2 regions of the Microbacterium sp. JC 701 genome follow, and region 2 is predicted to be linked to the other one. Evidence: predicted binding sites of a transcription regulator. Region 2 holds the regulator's gene; the other holds the start of a gene.
What was found. The regulator HspR, encoded in region 2, represses chaperone genes until heat shock. The targets are predictions, from matches to a motif close to AAGTTGAGTCNNNNNGACTCAACTT.

Region 1 (9,338 bases), on a different contig from region 2:
GCGGAGCGCTCCGCCCACGAATCCGCCCGCCCCGGCGATCACGACGCGGGGCCGGTCGGGCGCCTCGCCCGGCATCACGCGGTGCGCATGCGCCGCGGTCTCAGCGTCGGCACCGTCTGCTTCGATCATGGTTTCCCGCATCCTCTCGCCGGGTCGATGCTAGTGAGGCCGTGACCGTGCGCGTCATCGCGACCGAGAGGTGCCATGCGATGGGCATGATGAAACGGTGAATGCCCACGAGCAGGACAGCTGGATCACCCTTCCCGCCCCCGTCGCGTACGACGCCCTGGTCGAGCCGCCCTATCGCGACCCGAAGCTCAAGCCCGGCGCACAGGCGGTGTCGGCCTTCGCAGCCGCCCTCGAGGTCGGCAACAGCGCCTCCTCGTTCACGGTCAACCTCAACCAGTTCAGCGTCGAGTGGGGGTACGCCGCCGTGCGCCTGCCCTCCGCCGCGCCCGCGCTCATCGTCGAAACCACGCGCGCTCGGGCCGAGACCCCGCTGCCCGCTCTGCCCGAGGTCGGGCGCTCGGCCGATGTCACGCGCACGACCAACGGGACCTCCTACGGCATCGCCGGAGGCGTCTTCGTGGTGCTGGCGGCGACCGCCTTCCTGTTCGTGGGGCGGTGATCGGGCGCGGCTGATCTCCCTCGACAGGGGGAGGCGACGGGGCGTGAGAGATCCGTAGCGTGGAGGCATCCCCACCCCCCCCCGGAAGGACCACCGTGACTCTCGCCCGTCGCTTCGCCGCCGCCCTGTCCGTCCTCGCCGTCGCCGCGCTCGCCGCGTGCACGAGCGCGGCCCCCGAGTCGCGTGCGAGTCGCGCGGCATCCGTCGACATCCCCTCCACCGCGGTGGGGGAGCGGATGACGTGGGTTCTCGACCAGCTCGAAGCCGAGGAGGACGCGACGCCCGGAACCTGGGCCCGCGTGCTCCACGAGGACTTCCAGAAGCAGGTGTCGGCGGAGCAGGTCGCCGAGCTGCTCAATCGGCAGATCCGGCCCGCGGCTCCCTTCACCGTCACCGCCTACCAGGGCACCGACACCCAGGCGCTCGCCACCGTCGCCGGGAGCCTGGGCGATCCCTTCGACCTGACCCTCTCGATCGACGCGGACGACCGCATCACCGGCATGATCTTCGGGCCGGCCGCCACGCCCTGGGAGCCCTCGACCTCGCTCGACCAGGTCGAGGAGCGCCTGCGCGCCCTGCCGGGCGACGTCAGCGCGCTGGTGCTCCGCGGCGACCACGAGATGCTCGACATCGACAGCGCGCGATCGGCCCCGCTCGCGTCGGTGTTCAAGCTGTACGTGCTGCTCGCGGTGGCGGATGCCGTGGCATCCGGCGACCTGTCGTGGGACGAGGTGCTCGTGCTCGGCGACGCCGACCGCAGCCTCCCCTCCGGCGAGTTGCAGGACGAACCGACCGGCACCGAGGTGACGGTGCGCGAGGCCGCCTCGGCGATGATCCGCATCAGCGACAACACCGCGACCGACCTGTTGATCGGCCGACTGGGCCGCGAGAGGGTCGAGGCTGCGGTCGCGCGCAGCGGACATGCCGACCCCGCGGTGCTGGTGCCGTTCGTCTCGACGAAGGAGCTGTTCACCCTCGGCTGGGGGGATCCGGCGCTCCACGAGGAGTGGGCCGCCGCCGATGTCGCGGGCAAGCGTGCTCTGCTCGACCGCATCGATGCGGCACCGCTCGCGGTCGACGGTGCGGCGGTCGTCGCGCCGGCGTGGGAGGACGGCTTCGACTGGTTCGCCTCGGCCGCTGATGTCGCCGGGGTGCACCGAACGCTGCAGCAGACGGGCGACGCCGAGGTGCTCGGCATCCTGAGCGAGAACCCCGGGCAGGGCCTCGACGTGGGCACCTGGCCCTACGTGGCCTTCAAGGGCGGTTCGAGTCGGGGCGTCGTGACCGGCAGCTGGTTCGTGCGCGACGACGACGGCGAGGCGATCGTGGTGCTGATGATGTCGTCGACGGATGCCGCGGCGGTCACCGGCGCGACGCGGGACTTCTTCCACCTCGCCGAAGACGCCCTGCGCCTCGCGCACTGAGCGCGATCCTGTCTGAGGTCCCTGAGCTTGTCGAAGGGCCCCGAACCCGCAGAAGCTCCCTGACCCCGCAGAAGGTCCCTGAGCCTGTCGAAGGGACCCCGAACCCGGAAGGTCCCCGAGCCGGTGGAAGGTCCCTGAGCCTGTCGAAGGGCCGCCCCGAGCGCGGCGGGGCGACCGGCTCTCCCGGCCGCCCCCGCCGCGCTCGTCAGGCCCGGTCGGGGTCGGGCAGCGTCTGCGCGATGCGGCTCGAGGCCGCCGAATCGCGACCGACCCCCGGCTGGAACTTCGCGATCGGGTCGTCGCCGTCGACGTGCGGCTCGGGGCCGTCATCGGCGGGCGCGGGCGAGGCCGGCGTCTTCTCGGCCGACTCGTCGGCCGTGTGGTCGGCGTCCGCGTTTGCGCTGTCGATGTCTTCGGTGTGACGCGAGGTCGAGCCCCCGTCGCCGCCGTGTTCGCGCTCTCCGTCGGCGTTGCGCGTGCCGACCCCCGGCAGGTCGTTCTGGCTCGAGACGCCCTGCACGCGCGCTTCGTCGTCGGGGTCGATGCGCGCGGCTCCCACGGCCCCCGTGTCGGCACCGGCGGCGCCGGCGGGCACGTCGGCGGCGAGACCGTCGGATTCGGGCACGAGGTTCTCCTCGTCGGTTCCGGGCAGGTGGTCGGCGGGGTTGTCCATGGTGTTCCTTCCGTGGGTGTGCCGCCACGCTAGGCGCCGATCCATCGGGGTGGACCGGGGTTGCGCGTCATCGGGTCGCGGCATCCGGAGCCTGCGGCCGACGATGTCGGAGCCCGTGGGTAGGCTCGGAACAGCTTCGAAAGGAACCGCAATGCAGCAGCGTCCCCTCTCTCGTACCGGCCGCGAGGTCTCGGCGATCGGCCTCGGCACCTGGCAGCTCGGCCCCGACTGGGGCGGGGTGAGCGAAGACGAGGCCCTGTCGGTGCTCGCGGCCTCGGCCGACGCCGGCGTCACTCTCTTCGACACCGCCGACGTCTACGGCGACGGCCGCAGCGAAGAGATCATCGGCACCTTCCTTCGGAGCACGGATGCCACGGGCATCACCGTCGCGACGAAGATGGGCCGCCGTGAAGACCAGGTGCCCGAGAACTACACGATCGAGAACTTCCGCGGCTGGCTCGACCGCTCGCGGCGCCTGCTCGGCACCGACACCCTCGACCTCGTCCAGCTGCACTGCCCGCCGTCCGCGGTCATCGACGACGACGCGACCTGGGACGCCCTCGACCAGCTCGTGAGCGACGGCGTCATCGCCGCGTACGGCGCCTCGGTCGAGACGATGGACCAGGCCCTGTCGGCCCTCCAGCGGCCGAACCTGACCAACCTGCAGATCATCTTCAACCCGTTCCGCCTCAAGCCGCTCGACGAGGTGCTGCCGCTCGCGGCCGAGAAGAACGTGGCCGTGCTCGCGCGCGTGCCCCTGGCGAGCGGTCTGCTGTCGGGCAAGTACACGCGCGACACCACGTTCGACAAGGACGACCACCGCACATACAACCGCAACGGCGAGGCGTTCGACAAGGGCGAGACCTTCTCGGGCGTGCCGTTCGACGAGGGAGTGGCGGCCGCCGACGAGCTCAAGAACGCCCTGCCCGAGGGCGTGACGCTGCCCGCGGCGACGCTGGCCTGGATCGCGTCGCGCGAAGGCATCACCTCGGTGATCCCGGGGGCCCGCTCGGTGCAGCAGGCCACCGCGAACGCCGCCGCGGCCGACCTGATCGACGGCGGCTTCGACCTCGCGGCCTTCGACACCCTCGTGCGCGACGTGTACGACCGGCGTCTGCGGGCGGAGATCCACCCGCAGTGGTGAGACCGACATGACGAAAGCCGGGCCCGTCCATATGGACGAGCCCGGCTTTCGTTCGGAAGGTGACGTCAGCTGACGTCGCCGCGCCAGGCGCCCGATTCGGTGCCGCGCGACTCGATGTACTTCTTGAAGTTGTCGAGGTCCTTCTTGACCGAGTGGTCGTCGGCGCCGAAGGCGGCACCGAGCTTCTCGAGGACGCCGGTGGGGGCCCAGTCGATCTGCACCGTGACACGCGTCTCGGTGTCGGACAGGCGGTGGAAGGTCACGACGCCGGCGTGGTTCTCGTCGCCGCCCACGCTGTTCCACGCGACGCGCTCGTCGGGGTGCTGCTCGGTGATCTCGGCGTCGAACTCGCGCTCGGCTCCGGCGATCTTGACCTTCCAGTGCGTGAGGGTCTCGGACTTTTGCGTGATGGACTCCACGAAGCTCATGAAGTGGGGGAACTCCTCGAACTGCGTCCACTGGTTGTAGGCGACGCGAACGGGAACGTCGACGTCGATGGTTTCGATGACCTGGGCCATGGTGTCCTCTTCCTGTGTGTCTTCCGGGGCTGCCCCCAGTCTTCGTGCGCCCACCCGCCCGCACCCCGGGGGTTGAGGGATCGGCCCTCGTGGCCTATACGCGGGGGAGACGCGTCAGGCGCGGCCGCGCAGGATCAGGTGCCAGTAGACCCACGGAAGCACGCGGCGGTCGGCGATCCACGAGAGCCGGCGCTCGCGATACAGCGAGCGCCAGAACGGGACGCTCGGCTGCAGCCGGCCCTGGCGGTCGAACTCCGCGAACACGACGGTGCCGCGCGACACCGTGAACGGCACCACGCTGTACCCGTTGTAGGTCGCCGTGGGCGCGCGCCCGGCCAGCACGGCCGTCATGTTCTTCACCAGCGCCTGGGCCTGGCGGCGGATCGCTCCGCCCGAGCGGCGCGTGGCGACGGTCGCGGCATCGCCGAGGGCCCAGATCTCCGGATGCCGGGTGTGCTGGAACTTCTCGGGGTCGACGTCGACGAAGCCGTGCGGGTCGTCCGGGGCCGCCAGGCCGCTGCCGGCGATCCACTCGGGCGCCCGCTGCGGAGGGACGGCGTGCAGCAGGTCGTAGGCGATCGTCTCCTCGGCGTCGCCGTGGCCGATCGTCACCGTCCGTGCCGCGGCATCCACCGCTCGAAGCTCCCGGCTGTAGTGCACCTCGATGCCGTACTCGTCGAGTTTGCGCTGAAGTTCGCGGTCGATGGCGGGGATGCCGAAGGGTACGGGGTCGGGGCACACGAAGACGACGCGGATGCCGTCGCGCACGCCGATCGAGCGCCACCAGTCGCAGGCGAGGTACATCGGCTTCTGCGCCGCGGCTCCGCACGACGCGGGCTCGGGTGGCTGCGTGAAGACCACGGTGCCGGAGCGGAAGTCACGGAGCGCGGGCGAGGCCTTGGCCGCCAGGTCGTAGTCGTAGTTCGAGATGCCCGTGGCATCCGCCATCGCCTCGGGAAGGCCCGGAACCTGCTCCCACGCCATGCGGAGGCCCGCGCACACGACGAGTTGGTCGTAGTCGATGCGACCGCCCGACACCAGGTGCACGCGTCGGGCGTCGGGGTCGACCGTGAACGCCTCGTCGCGCAGCCACCTCACCCCCGGCGGGATGACGTCGGCCTGGGGGCGGACGGCCTCCGAGGCGCGGGCGGCGCCGCCGGCGATGTGGGACTGCAGGGGAGCGAACACGTGCTGTTCCCGCGGCTCGATCACGGTGATGTCGCCGAGACGGGCGCGGTGCAGGCGCCCGGCGATCGACAGTCCGGCGTTGCCGCCGCCGATCACGACGATGCGCGGGGTCGCGCGGGCGGGCACGGCGGAACGGGGGTCGGGCATGGGGGATCCTCTCGTTCGTCCCACCGTGCGTCATCGGCGTATACGCCGCCAGCACCTTGACAGGTGCCGCTCACGACGGCGACGACGGTCGCAGGGACCTGTCAAGGGGCACCGGCCGATGACCGCGGCCCCGTTTGATGAGAGAGCCGCGCCACCCGCGGCTTCGCGTCTGCGACGAAAGGACCCTCTCATGAGCGACGCCTCGATCGACCCCACTCCCTCCGACGCGGCTATGGCGGGCGTGCAGCCGCTGCGCGACGGCGACACCTCCATCGAGCCCGATCCCACGCTCGACCCCGCCCAGGCGGAGTGGGACGCCACGACCGCCATCGACGAGGGCGCCGACCCCGACGACATCAACCCTGCCACCGCGACGGGCGCCGACCCGGCCGAGATCCCCGCCGACGACAGCGACATCCCGCTCGAGGACATTCACCCCGAGTCCACCGGCACCGACTCGCAGGGTATGGACCCGGGCGTTGTCGAGCTGGGCGAAGAGGGACAGGGCGACCTCGCTCCCGAAGACCTCTGAGACGTCTCGCGAACACCGCACGATGCCCCGACCCTCGATGAGGGGGCCGGGGCATCGTCGCGTGCGGACTACTGCTCGATCAGCTGAGGCGTGCTCTCGTGCGCCGCGATGGCACCGTCGTGCTCGTCGGTCGAGACGGCGATGCGGCGCGGCTTCGCCTTCTCGCTGACCGGGATCGTCACGCTCAGCACCCCGTTGCGGTACGACGCGCTGATGCCGTCGGTGTCGATGCCCTGCCCGAGGTTGAGCTGGCGGACGAACGACGCCGTCTCGCGCTCGCGCGTGATCCACTTGACGCCCTCGCCCGAGCCGAGGGTGCGCTCGGCGCGGATCGTGAGCAGCTGGCCGTCGACGTCGATGTCGACCGAGCCGGGGTCGATACCGGGGAGGTCCGCCGCGAGCACGTAGTGGTCGCCGTCGCGGTAGAGGTCCATCGGCATCCGTCGCGGACCACCGCCGCGGCGAGCGTCGAGGAGCGTCGACGCGAGGCGGTCGAGGTCGCGGAAGGGGTCGTAGGTGGCCATGGTCGTTCTCCTTTTCGATCGGTCGGGACTCGGATCCCCGATGTTCTGTGAAGTTGAGTCCATATGGCTCAACTGCGATCAGATTAGCACTCGGCCCAGGAGAGTGCCAAGACCCTGCATGCGAAATCGGCGCACCTCGCCGAGCCCATCGGCCCTGACGCGAGCCCCGTGCGCGTCGGCATTCGTGGCCCTTCCCGACACGGTCAGCGCGGGCGACGCAGCGGGATCCGCGACCAGCCCCCGCTCACGGCACCGGGATCGTGCTGGGGAGCGAGGACGGCTCCGGTGGTCGTCGGCGCGGGGCGACGCCGCAGTCCCAGCGCGTGCTGCAGCGTGCGGATGAAACGGTCGTACACGCGCGGCGCGAAGAACTGCAGGGGGCGGGTCACGAACTGCGCCGCTCCCACGCCGACCTCGTGACGGGGCCCGCGCGTCACCCGCACGACGGCCCGGGCGACGCGGTCGGCCGACACCACCGGCGGCAGAGGGAAGGGCGTGCGCCCCGTCGAGTTGGCGGCGCGCTGGTAGATGGGGGTGTCGATGCTCGCCGGGAGCACGATCTTCACCCGGATGCCGCGGTGCGCGAGCATCTCCTGCCGCAGCGACCGCGTGAATCCGAGCAGGCCGTGCTTCGCGGCGACGTACGACGAGACGTACGGGCCCGCCACCTGCGCGTACAGCGAGCCGACGAAAACGATCGTCCCGGTGCCGCGGGCGAGGAAGTGGGGGAGCACCGCCCGCGCCGCGCGCATGTGGCCGGTGAGGTTGGTCTCGATGACCCGGTCGCGCACGGCATCGGGGGTGTCGGCGATCGACCCGTACGAGAAGACGGATGCCGAGGCCACCCACACGTCGATGCGTCCGAACCGGAGGAGGGCGATGTCGGCGGCGCGCTGCGGGCCGTCGGCGAGAGCGAGGTCGATCGACGCGGTCTGCACCTCGGCCCCGCGAGCGCGGCATTCCGCGGCGGCGGACGCGAGCGCCTCCTCGTCTCGGGCCACCAGCATGAGACGCGCCCCCTGGCGGGCGAAGCGCAGGGCGGTGGCACGGCCGATCCCGCGGGATCCTCCGGTGATGACGACGACCTGGGGCATCGGGGTCTCCTTCGAGGCTTCTGCGGAACGCTGCTGCCCCGGCGCTCGCGACGGTAGGCGGGAGGGGATCGGATGCCGCGGGGGTTGACGTACCGACGGCCGACGCCCGTGCGCACCGGCGGGCCGCCCGGTGGACACGCCGTTCCCGGATGCCGATCCGCGGCGCGTTGCGCCGGATCCCCGCCGTTGTGCCCGGCGACCCCGCCGCGGGCCTCCGGACCGCCACCGCCGCGGGCCACCGGACCGCCGCCGCGCGGTAGCGTCGGACCCGTGACGGATGCCGCGACCACGAGGTCGCCCCTGCGGGCCCTGTGGGGGGCCACCCATCCGGGGCCCACGCTCGTCGTGACCGTCCTCTCACTCGCGCTGGGCATCGCGGCGGGGCTCGAGCCGTGGCGCCTGGGGCTGCTGGTCGTGGCGGTGTTCGCGGGGCAGGTCTCGGTCGGACTGTCGAACGACGCGATCGACGGCGCCCGCGATGCCGCGGTCGGACGCACCGACAAGCCGATCGCGGGGGGAGCCCTCACCCCCGAGCGCGCGCTGGCCGTGGCCGTCGGAGCCCTCGTGGTCGCCCTGCTGCTCTCCGCACCCTTGGGGGCTGCTCTCGTCGCGGCGCACGCGATCGCCCTCGCCTCGGCCTGGGCCTACAACGCGGGCCTGAAGTCGACCCCGCTCTCGATCGTGCCGTTCGTGCTGAGCTTCGGTCTCTTCCCTTCGTTCGCGACCCTCGCCGGCCCCGACCCGGCGCTCGCCGCGCCGTGGGCGGCACTGGCGGGAGCCGCGCTCGGCGCCGCCGTGCACCTCACCAACGTCGTGCGCGACCTCGACGATGACCGCCGCACGGGCGTGCGCGGGTTGCCGCACCGCCTCGGTGCCCGCGGGTCGGTGCTGATCGCCGCGGCCGGGATCGTCGTCGGAGCTCTGGCGGTGCTGCTCGGGCCGTCGGGTGGGGCGGATGCCGTCGGGGCGGTGTTCTTCGCGGCCGTGGTCGTGGTCGCGGTCGTCACCGCGGTGCTCGTGCTGGTGCGGCCCCCGGGACGCGCGGTGTTCCAGATGACGATGCTCGCGGCCCTCCTGCTGGCCGCCCAGCTCGTCATCGCGTGAGAACTGCTCGTCAGGTTCCGGATGCCGCCCGGTCGAGGCGCATCGCGTAGGCCCGGGTGAACAGCGCGCCACCCGGTCCGCGCAGAGCGGTGCGGAGCGCGGCGGAACGGGCCGCGTGCGCCCGCGGGCCGGAGGCGCGGCCCAGCAGGGTGTTGAGGAAGGCGAGGCGCGCGGCGTGCCGGGCCGACGCGAGGCGGTCGCGCTGCCAGCGATCCAGACCGGTCTCGTCGCCCCCGCGCACCCATGGCGCGAGCAGCGGGGCGAGGGTGAGCGCGTCGAGCAGTCCGAGGTTCATGCCCTGACCGCCGATCGGGCTCACCTCGTGCGCGGCGTCGCCGACGACGATCACGCGGCCGCGACGC
Region 2 (9,338 bases):
AGGGGAGCAGTCGCTTCTCGGGGCTCATGCGCCCGAGCCAGATGAAGCGCGGACGCCCCTCCGCGCGCACGGCGGGCCCGGCGGCGAGGGCGGCGTCGAGCACGTCGTCGTCGATGCCGTTCCAGATCACGTCGACGCGCGAGGCGACGCCGTGGCGCTCGAGACGGCGGGCGAAGTGGCCGGAGGGAGCGGTCACCGCTCGCGACAGGCGCGCGAGCTGGTGGAGGAACGCCCACCCGTCCGTCCGCGAGCGGGCCGAAGAGGTCGAATTCTGCGCTGTGCGCCCCGACGCCGCCCGCGGCAGGGCCCGTCGCGCCCAGGCGTTCAATGCGCGCAGCACGAGGCCGGGGAACGGAGCCGTCGCCTCGATCCCCACGTCGACGCGGTTGTGCATCGTGTGCACCACCGGCAGCGCGTGCCGCGCGGCGTACCGGTGCCCGATGAAGGCTCCCCAGAAGTCGGCCTGCACGTGGACGACGTCGACCGGCAGTCGCGCGCCCATCTCGGCATCCAGGAACCGATCGGTGCGGACACCCGGCCAGGCGAGCGCGTACTCGCGATCGGGAGTGATCGCGATCGAGGGGAGGTCGAGGTACGCGGGATCGTGCGCACCCGGGCGCGGAAGACGCGGGGCGACGACGGTGACGACGTGCCCGGCGCGCTCGAGGAAACGCTTCTGCAGGCGCATCGACACCTGCGCGCCGCCGAGCGACTCCAGGTGCTGGTCGGCGAACATGACGACGTGCACGGGCTTACTCCGGCAGGGGTCGACCGCGGTACAGCGCCTCGAAGGTGTCGAGCGTGCGGGTGATGTCGTGCACGGCGACCGCGTCGAGCGACGCCTGCTGCATGCGCGTGCGCTCGTCCGGGACGGCCGTGAGCACATCGGTCAGACGTGCGGCGAGCTCGTCGGCGTCGCCCGGCTCGAACAGGTAGCCGTTCTCCCCGTCGTGCACGAGGTGCGGAAGCGCCACGGCATTGGCCGCGACGATCGGCAGACCGGATGCCATGGCCTCCATGGTCGCGATCGACTGCAGTTCCGCGATCGAGGCGATGGCGAAGACGCTGGCACGCGAGTACAGCGCGCGCAGGTCTTCTTCGGACGCGTGGCCGTGGAACGTGACCCGCGATGCCACGCCGAGCTGCTGGGCGAGCGCCTCGAGCTTGGCGCGCTGGTCGCCGCCGCCGACGATGTCGAAGCTCGCGTCGAGCGCGGGGTCGAGCTGCGAGAGGGCCTTCAGCACGACGTCAATGTGCTTCTCGGTCGTCAAGCGGCCGACGAAGAGGACGCGGTTCGCATCGCGCGGCGTCAGGTCGGGCGAATAGTTCGAGCGATCGATGCCGCACGAGATGGGGATGACACCCGAGATGTCGATCGTCGACTCGAGGAAGTCGGCGGCCTTGCGCGTCGGAGTCGTCACGGCGCGTGTCATCTTGAAGGTGCGCTCGGCGTCGGCCCACGCGAGCTTGACGAAGATGCGGTCGAGGAAGTCGGGGAGAGTGGTGAAGTCGAGGATGTTCTCGGCCATCACGTGGTTCGTCGCGACGACGGGGATGCCGCGCTTGCGCGCCTCGCGGGCGAGACCACGGCCGATGATGATGTGCGACTGGATGTGCACGACGTCGGGCTTGACCTCGTCGAGCACGACGCGGGCGTAGTGCTTGCCGCGCCACGGCAGCACGAAGGTCAGCCAGTCGTGCGGAAGGAAGCGATAGGCCGGGAGACGGTGCATCACCATCTTCTCGCCCTCGATCACCTCGGTCGCGGTGCCGGCGTTGCCGTGCCCGACGCTCGGCGCGGAGACGTGCACGTCGTGACCGCGGGCCACGAGGCCGGCGGCGAGGCGCTCGGCGAAACGCGCTGCGCCGTTGACGTGCGGCGAGAAGGTGTCGGCACCGATGAGGATGCGCAGAGGACGATCGGCGGCGGGCGCGGGGGTGTCGGCGGGCGTCGCAGGAGTGGTCACGAGGGGTGAGGCCTATCTATGCGGCGGACGGGTCGCACGGTACGGGTGTTGCGCGGTCCACCCTACCGGAGCGGCTTTCGCACTCCCGGGGACCGTCCACAGGGTAGGTCGGCGGGGGCGGAGGTCGGAGCAGCGGGTCGGTGAAGGGGGCGGCGCGGGTCGGCGGGCGAGGCCGGAGTCGGGACCCAGCCCCGGTTTGGGGCGGATTCCGCCGTTCGGGGCGGACGATTCCCGCCCCAACGTGCAGATCCCGCCCCAAACCGAGACCGCGGCAACGCCGCAGCGCGGTGGGGCGCGGCGAAGACCTGCGTGGCCGCAGTGCGGCGGGGTGAGTCCAACCACGGTTTGGGGCGGATTCCGCCGTTCGGGGCGGACAATTCCCGCCCCAACGTGCAGATCCCGCCCCAAACCGAGACCGCGGCAACAGGGCGGCCCCCGCGGCACCGCGCGCCCGAGCACGACGACGCCCGCCCGGCGCGGGGCCGAGCGGGCGTGGTCGTGCTGTGCGGCGGGGCGGTCAGCCCTCGCCGTCGAGGCGTCGGTCGGGCAGGGGTGAGCCCTGTGCCGGGCGCGGCGGGCCGTCGACACCCGCGGCCGCCGGAACCTCGGATGCCGCGACCGCCATCGCCGACACCACCACGGCATCGTCGTTCGCCGGGGCGTGCTGCGGGTCGGCGGCGCGCTGCGCCTCGACCTCGACCTCATCGAGGTCGGATGCCGCCTGCTCGAACTGCGAGCGGTACAGGCGGTAGTACGCGCCCTCGACCGCGATGAGCTCGTCGTGCGTGCCCTTCTCGACGATGTCGCCGTGCTCCATCACGAGGATGAGGTCGGCGTCGCGGATCGTCGACAGGCGGTGCGCGATCACGAACGAGGTGCGTCCCTCGCGCAGCGCCGCCATCGCCTGCTGCAGCAGCAGCTCGGTGCGGGTGTCGACCGACGAGGTGGCCTCGTCGAGGATCAGCACCGAGGGCCGGGCGACGAACGCCCGCGCGATCGTGATCAACTGCTTCTCGCCCGCCGAGACGTTGGCGGCGTCTTCGTCGAGCACGGTGTCGTAGCCCTCGGGCAGCGAGTGCACGAACTGGTCGACGCGCGTGGCGACGGCGGCCTCGACGATCTCGTCGTCGGTCGCGCTCTCGCGCCCGTAGCGGATGTTGTCGCGGATGGACCCCGCGAACAGCCACGGGTCTTGCAGCACCATGCCGGTGCGCGAGCGCACGTCGTCGCGGCGCAGTTCGGCGATGTCCTGCCCGTCGAGCAGGATGCGCCCGCCGTCGAGCTCGTAGAACCGCATGATCAGGTTCACCAGCGTCGTCTTTCCGGCACCGGTGGGTCCCACGATCGCGACCGTCTGGCCGGGCTCGACGCGGAACGACAGGTCGGTGATCAGCGGGCGGTCGGGCGAGTACGAGAACCGCACGTTCTGGAACTCGATGACCCCGCGACCCTCGGTGTGGGTCGGGGCGTCATCGGCATCCGGTTCCTGCTCTTCGGCGTCGAGGAGTGCGAAGACCCGCTCGGCGGAGGCGGTGCCCGATTGGACCACCGCGGCCATGCCACCCAGCTGCGACAGCGGCTGCGTGAACTGCTGCGAGTACTGGATGAAGGCCTGCACGTCGCCGAGGCGGATCTGGCCACCGGCCACCATGAGACCACCGAGCACCGCGATGCCGACGTACGTGAGGTTTCCGACGAACATCATGCCGGGCATGATCATGCCGGAGAGGAACTGCGCCTTGAAGCTGGCCTGGTAGAGCTCCTCGTTCTCGGCCTCGAACTTCTCGCGCGCGTCCTTCTCGCGGCCGTAGACCTTGACCAGCGCGTGGCCCGAGAACGACTCCTCGACGCGGGCGTTGAGGCGGCCGACCTTCTTCCACTGCTCGCCGAACGCCTTCTGCGACTTCGGTCCGATGACGCCGAAGATCACCGCCATGAGCGGCAGCGAGACGAGGGCGACGAGAGCGAGCTGCCACGAGATCGTGAACATCATGATGAGCACACCGACGACGGTGAGCACCGACGTGAGCGCGCTGGAGAGCGACTGCTGCATCGTCTGCGTGATGTTGTCGATGTCGTTGGTGACCCGGGAGATCAGTTCTCCGCGCTGCACGCGGTCGAAGTACGACAGGGGCAGACGGTTGATCTTGGCCTCGACGTCTTCGCGCAGGCGCCACATGGTGCGGACCATGATGACGTTGATGACGTAGCCCTGGATCCACGACAGCAGCGACGAGCCGACGTAGATCGCGAGCACCGTCACGATCACGACGCGCAGGGCGTCGAAGTCGACGCCGGCGCCGACGGAGAAGTTGCCCATCGCGCCGACGATGTTGGCGATGTCGTTCTGCCCCGCGGCCTGCAGGGCGTCGACGACCTCGGCCTGCGAGGTGCCGGCGGGGAACTGCTGAGCGAGTCCCCTCGAGACCACGCCTTCGAAGATGATGTTGGTCGCGTCTCCGAGCACGCGAGGAGCGAGCACGGCGAGCACGACGCCGATCGCGCCGAGGATCGACACGAACACGAAAGCGGCGGCGTACGGCCGGAGGAGGCCGATGAGGCGCCGGAAGCTCGGCCCGAAGTTCGAGGCCTTGCCGGGCGCGACGCTGGCCCAGCTGCCGGAGTTCAGGCGCGCCTGCTCGGCGAGCTCGAGTTCGGCGCGTTCTTCTTCGGTGAGGGCGTCTGCGGTGCTCATGCCTCGACCCCCAGCTGCGACTCGACGATCTCGCGGTAGGTGGCGCTGGTGGCCAGCAGCTCGTCGTGCGTGCCGAGGCCGGCCATGCGGCCGTCTTCGAGCACCATGATGCGGTCGGCGCCCGTGATGGTCGACACGCGCTGCGCGACGACGATCTTCGTCACCTCGGGGAGCTCGCGCCACAGGGCTTGTCGCAATCGAGCGTCGGTGCTCAGGTCGAGCGCCGAGAACGAGTCGTCGAAGACCAGCACGGCCGGCCGGTGGACGATCGCCCGCGCGATGGCGAGGCGCTGGCGCTGGCCGCCCGAGACGTTCGTTCCGCCCTGGGCGATGCGCCCCTCGAGCTTTCCGTCCATCGCTTCGACGAAGTCGCGACCCTGCGCGATCTCGAGGGCGTGCCACAGCTCGTCGTCGGTGGCCTCTTCGCGACCGAAACGCAGGTTGGATGCCACCGTGCCGCTGAACAGGAACGGACGCTGCGGTACGAGACCGATGCTCTTCCACAGCACGTCGAGGTCGGCCTCGCGAACGTCGACTCCGCCGACGCGCACGGCGCCGGAGGTCACGTCGAACAGCCGCGGGATGAGCGAGACGAGGGTCGTCTTGCCGGCGCCGGTCGAGCCGACGATCGCGACGGTCTCGCCGGGGCGCGCCGTGAAGCTGATACCCGAGACGACCGGCGACTCGGCGCCCGGATAGGCGAAGGCGACGTCGTCGAACTCGACCGCACCCGGTTCGGGCAGGCGCTCGACGGGGTTCGCCGGACGCTCGAGAGTCGAGCGGCTGTCGAGCACCTCGCCGATGCGTTCGGCCGAGACCGCGGCGCGAGGAATCATCACCGTCATGAAGCTGGCCATCAGCACGCCGCCGAGGATCTGCGCGACGTACTGGATGAAGGCGAACAGGGTGCCGATCTCGACCCCGCCGGCGTCGACCTGGATGCCCCCGAACCAGATGACGCCCACCACGGTGACGTTGAGCACGAGCATCGCGAGGGGGAACAGCAGCACGAAGAGCGAGCCAACCTTGCGACCGACGACGAGGATGTCGGTGTTGGCCTCTCGGAAGCGCTCTTCTTCGATGCGCTCGCGCACGAAGGCGCGCACGACGCGCACGCCGGTGAGCTGCTCGCGCATGACGCGGTTCACGCCGTCGAGCTTGGTCTGGTAGCTGCGGAACAACGGGACCATGCGCGCGATGATGAGGCCGGCGGCGATGACCAGCACGGGCACGGCCACCGCGATGAGCCAGCTGAGTCCGACGTCTTGCTGCAGCGCCATGATGATGCCGCCGATGGCCAGCAGCGGGGCGCTGACGAGCATGGTGGCGCCCATCATCGCGAGCATCTGCACCTGCTGCACGTCGTTGGTGTTGCGGGTGATCAGCGACCCCGCGCCGAACTGCGACAGCTCGCGCTCGGAGAAGCCGCTGACGCGCTCGAAGACATCGAGGCGGATGTCGCGGCCGGCGGCCATCGCCGCCCGCGCGGCGAAATACGTGGCGATCACGGATGCCACGATCTGCCCGAGCGAGATGACGAGCATGAGCCCGCCGCGCGACCAGATGAAGCCGGTGTCGCCCTGGGCGACGCCGAGGTTGATGATGTCGGCGTTCAGACGCGGCAGGTACAGCGTCGCGACCGCGGACGCGGCCTGGAAGACGAGGATGGCGACCAGCAGCCAGCGATAGCGCGAGAGGTAACGGATGAGGAGTTTGCCGAGCACGAGGCCCTCCGAGAGATCGACGCGGTCGCGATGACCGCGGACTACAGCCTGGCACCGACCTCCGACATCGGCGACCCCTCCAGCCGTGGGAGCGTTCTCCCGTCGCGAACGCGGTCGATCGGCATCCGTCTCCCAGGCCCCGGATCGTAGGCTGAGCGCATGTCTCGACTGCAGGCCGACGCTCCCGCCGACCTCTGGGTGCCCGTGACCGGTTCCCTCGGATTCCGCGGCCGCCGCCACCGTAAGGCGGCGATCGGAATGCTGCTCAGCCAGGCCAATCAGGCCGCCGGCGCTGCGCCCCGCCCCGGCGGCGGGGCTTTCGCGTGGATCCTGAGCCAGGCGGCGCCGCTGCTCATGCGCCGCGCGGGCGGGCGCGTGCTTGTGTGGGTATGGAAGAGCGACCCCGAACTGCTCGTCGTCATGGCGCAGCTGCAGGAGGCCACACCGCAGCTGCGCACGGCGCGGGCGATGATGCCGATGGAGTACGACGACACCGAGTCGTTCCGCAATCCGCACCTCGGCGTCGGCGAGAAGCTCGCGATGCCCCTGCCGAGCGATCCGAAGACGCCGCCGTTCGCCACGTACACGTGGGACACCGGCTCGCACTTCGTGACCGTCACCGCCGTGTGCTCGGACCGCCAGCGCTTCGGCACGGTCATCGACGCGGTGGATGCCGTGGCACGCACGATCCGTGTGGTCGACGATCTTCAGCTAGGCGAGGCGCCGACCGTGCTGCGGATCGATCCGGCCTGACGCGAGAGACGTGGCTGAGCCCGTCGAAGCGCCGCGCGCCCGCGGCATCCGGGTCCCTTCGACAAGCTCAGGGACCTCTACGCGCTCAGGGACCTCTACGCGCTCAGGGACCTCGACCCGTTGAGGGACCTCCGCCGGGTCGGGTCAGTCGTCGTGCATGTCGCGCGGACGCCACAGCACGATGTCGGTGGCACGGCGCACGCGCGCCCCATGGCGCAGCGTGACGACCGAACCGGTGGCGCCGGCCGCGAAGACGCGGGCGCCGGGACGCGACTGGCGCTCGATCGTGAGCTGACGCTCGAGGTCGTTCACGCGGCGCGCGAGCTCGTGAACCCGCTCCTCGAGCGCCAGCAGACGTGCGATGGCGGGAAGGCTCATGCCCTCACCCGACAGGCGCGCGACCTCGCGCAGCTGCTGCACGTGACGGCTCGAGTAACGCCGCGAACCGCCCTGCGTGCGTGCGGGTACGACGAGGCCGAGCCTGTCGTATTGCCGCAGCGTCTGCGGGTGCATGTTCGACAGCTCGGCGGCTGCGGCGATGGCGAAGATCGGGGCGTCTTCGTCGATCTCTCTTTCGGACACGTCTTCACCTCTTCCGTCGTGCCGGGTGCGGTGCCGGGTTCTCGGCATCCTGTCGTATCGGATGCCGAGAACCTCGGCGACTCGCGTGTGTTTATCGCGCCTTCGACATCAGGTCGGCGCGGGGGTTCTCTTTCGGTTCGAGCTCATGGAAACGCTCGAGGGCTTCGCGCGCCGCGTCGTCGAGGTGGGCAGGCACCGCGACCTGGACCTCGGCGAGCAGGTCGCCGGTGCCCTTCGTGGTCGAGATTCCGCGACCCTTGACGCGGAGCACGCGCCCCGACGGGGTGCCGGGGGCCACGCGCAGACGCACGGGGTCTCCCCCGAGCGTCGGCACTTCGATCGTCGCACCCAGTGCCGCCTCGGTGAAGGTGACGGGCACGGTGATGCGCAGGTTGAGTCCGTCACGCGTGAAGACCGGGTGGGGACGCACGGCCACGGTCACGACGATGTCGCCGCTCTCGCCGCCGTCGGGCGACTTGCGCCCGCGGCCCCGCAGCCGGATCTTCTGCCCGTCGGACACACCGGCGGGGATCTTCACCTTGAAGGGCACGTTGTCTTCACCCGCGAGGGTGATGGTCTCTCCCTTTGCCGCGGTGACGAAGTCGATCGTCGTGCGCGCGGTGACGTCGGAGCCCTTCTGAGGCCCGCCGAAGCCGCGGAATCCGCCGGTCGTCTGACCGAACCGGCCGGAACCGAAGCCCCCGCCCTGCTGATCGAACATCGTGAAGAAGTCGTCGAAGCCGCCCGACGGCGCCTGCCGGCCCTGTCCGAACCGACTGAAGACGTCGTCGAAACCGCCACCCGCCCCGGCCCCGGGAGCCGAGAAGCGCGCCCCCGAGCCCATGGCCCGGATCTGGTCGTACTCCTCGCGCTGCTCGGGGTCGTTGAGCACCGAGTAGGCCTCGCTGATCTCCTTGAACTTCGCTTCGGCCTTCGCGTCTCCCGGGTTCGAGTCGGGGTGGTACTGGCGCGCGAGCTTGCGATACGTCTTCTTCAGATCGGCAGCGCTGACGCTCTTGTCGACACCGAGGACTTTGTAGAAGTCCTTGTCGAACCAGTCCTGACTCGCCATAGCTCCCCTTAGGTCCCTGAGCCTGTCGAAGGGTCGGCCGGCACGGCGACGACGACCTTGGCCGGTCGCAGTTCGACCGAACCGAGGCGGTAGCCGACCTCGACGACCTCGAGGATCGTGGTCTCGGTCACGCCGGGAGTCGGGGCCTGGAAGATTGCCTCGTGCTGCTGCGGGTCGAACACGTCGCCCACGGCGCCGTACGACACCACACCGAGGCGCTCGGCCACGGCGCGCACCTTGTCGCCGATCGCGGAGAGGGGGCTGCCCTCGACGAGGTCACCGTGCTTGGCGGCGCGGTCGAGGTCGTCCATGACGGGCAACAGGCCCTTCACGGCCTCGCCCTTGGCGCGCTCGATCTCGCGCTCGCGCTGCTCCTCGGTGCGCCGACGGTAGTTGGCGTACTCGGCCTGCAGACGCTTGAGGTCGATCAGCAGCGAGGCCTCCTTGTCGGAGGCTCCTTCTGCGGCCGCCTCGGGCGTCTGCTCGGCGCCGAGGATGTCGTCGATGGTCAAGCCATCGGCATCCGATTCCGAAGACTCAGGCTG

Region 1: a site for HspR is predicted at 6,829-6,853, ahead of LPW41_RS13775 (Hsp20/alpha crystallin family protein). Genes of this name have one in related genera too.

What each region holds. Positions count from the first base shown of each region.
Region 1 covers NZ_JAJNCV010000003.1:391,468-400,805, forward strand. Annotated here, with positions in the region: gene LPW41_RS13735 (epimerase) at 1-75, opposite strand, end outside; gene LPW41_RS13740 (hypothetical protein) at 227-628, shown strand; gene LPW41_RS13745 (Cpe/LpqF family protein) at 724-2,052, shown strand; gene LPW41_RS13750 (hypothetical protein) at 2,258-2,725, opposite strand; gene LPW41_RS13755 (aldo/keto reductase) at 2,877-3,869, shown strand; gene LPW41_RS13760 (SRPBCC family protein) at 3,935-4,387, opposite strand; gene LPW41_RS13765 (NAD(P)/FAD-dependent oxidoreductase) at 4,502-5,722, opposite strand; gene LPW41_RS13770 (sugar ABC transporter ATPase) at 5,913-6,254, shown strand; gene LPW41_RS13775 (Hsp20/alpha crystallin family protein) at 6,323-6,778, opposite strand; gene LPW41_RS13780 (SDR family oxidoreductase) at 6,982-7,872, opposite strand; gene LPW41_RS13785 (UbiA family prenyltransferase) at 8,143-8,976, shown strand; gene LPW41_RS13790 (NAD(P)/FAD-dependent oxidoreductase) at 8,987-9,338, opposite strand, start outside.
Region 2 covers NZ_JAJNCV010000001.1:75,644-84,981, forward strand. Annotated here, with positions in the region: gene LPW41_RS00375 (glycosyltransferase) at 1-748, opposite strand, end outside; gene LPW41_RS00380 (glycosyltransferase) at 753-1,967, opposite strand; gene LPW41_RS00385 (ABC transporter ATP-binding protein) at 2,485-4,662, opposite strand; gene LPW41_RS00390 (ABC transporter ATP-binding protein) at 4,659-6,386, opposite strand; gene LPW41_RS00395 (hypothetical protein) at 6,546-7,139, shown strand; gene LPW41_RS00400 (heat shock protein transcriptional repressor HspR) at 7,284-7,721, opposite strand; gene LPW41_RS00405 (DnaJ C-terminal domain-containing protein) at 7,813-8,793, opposite strand; gene LPW41_RS00410 (nucleotide exchange factor GrpE) at 8,802-9,338, opposite strand, start outside.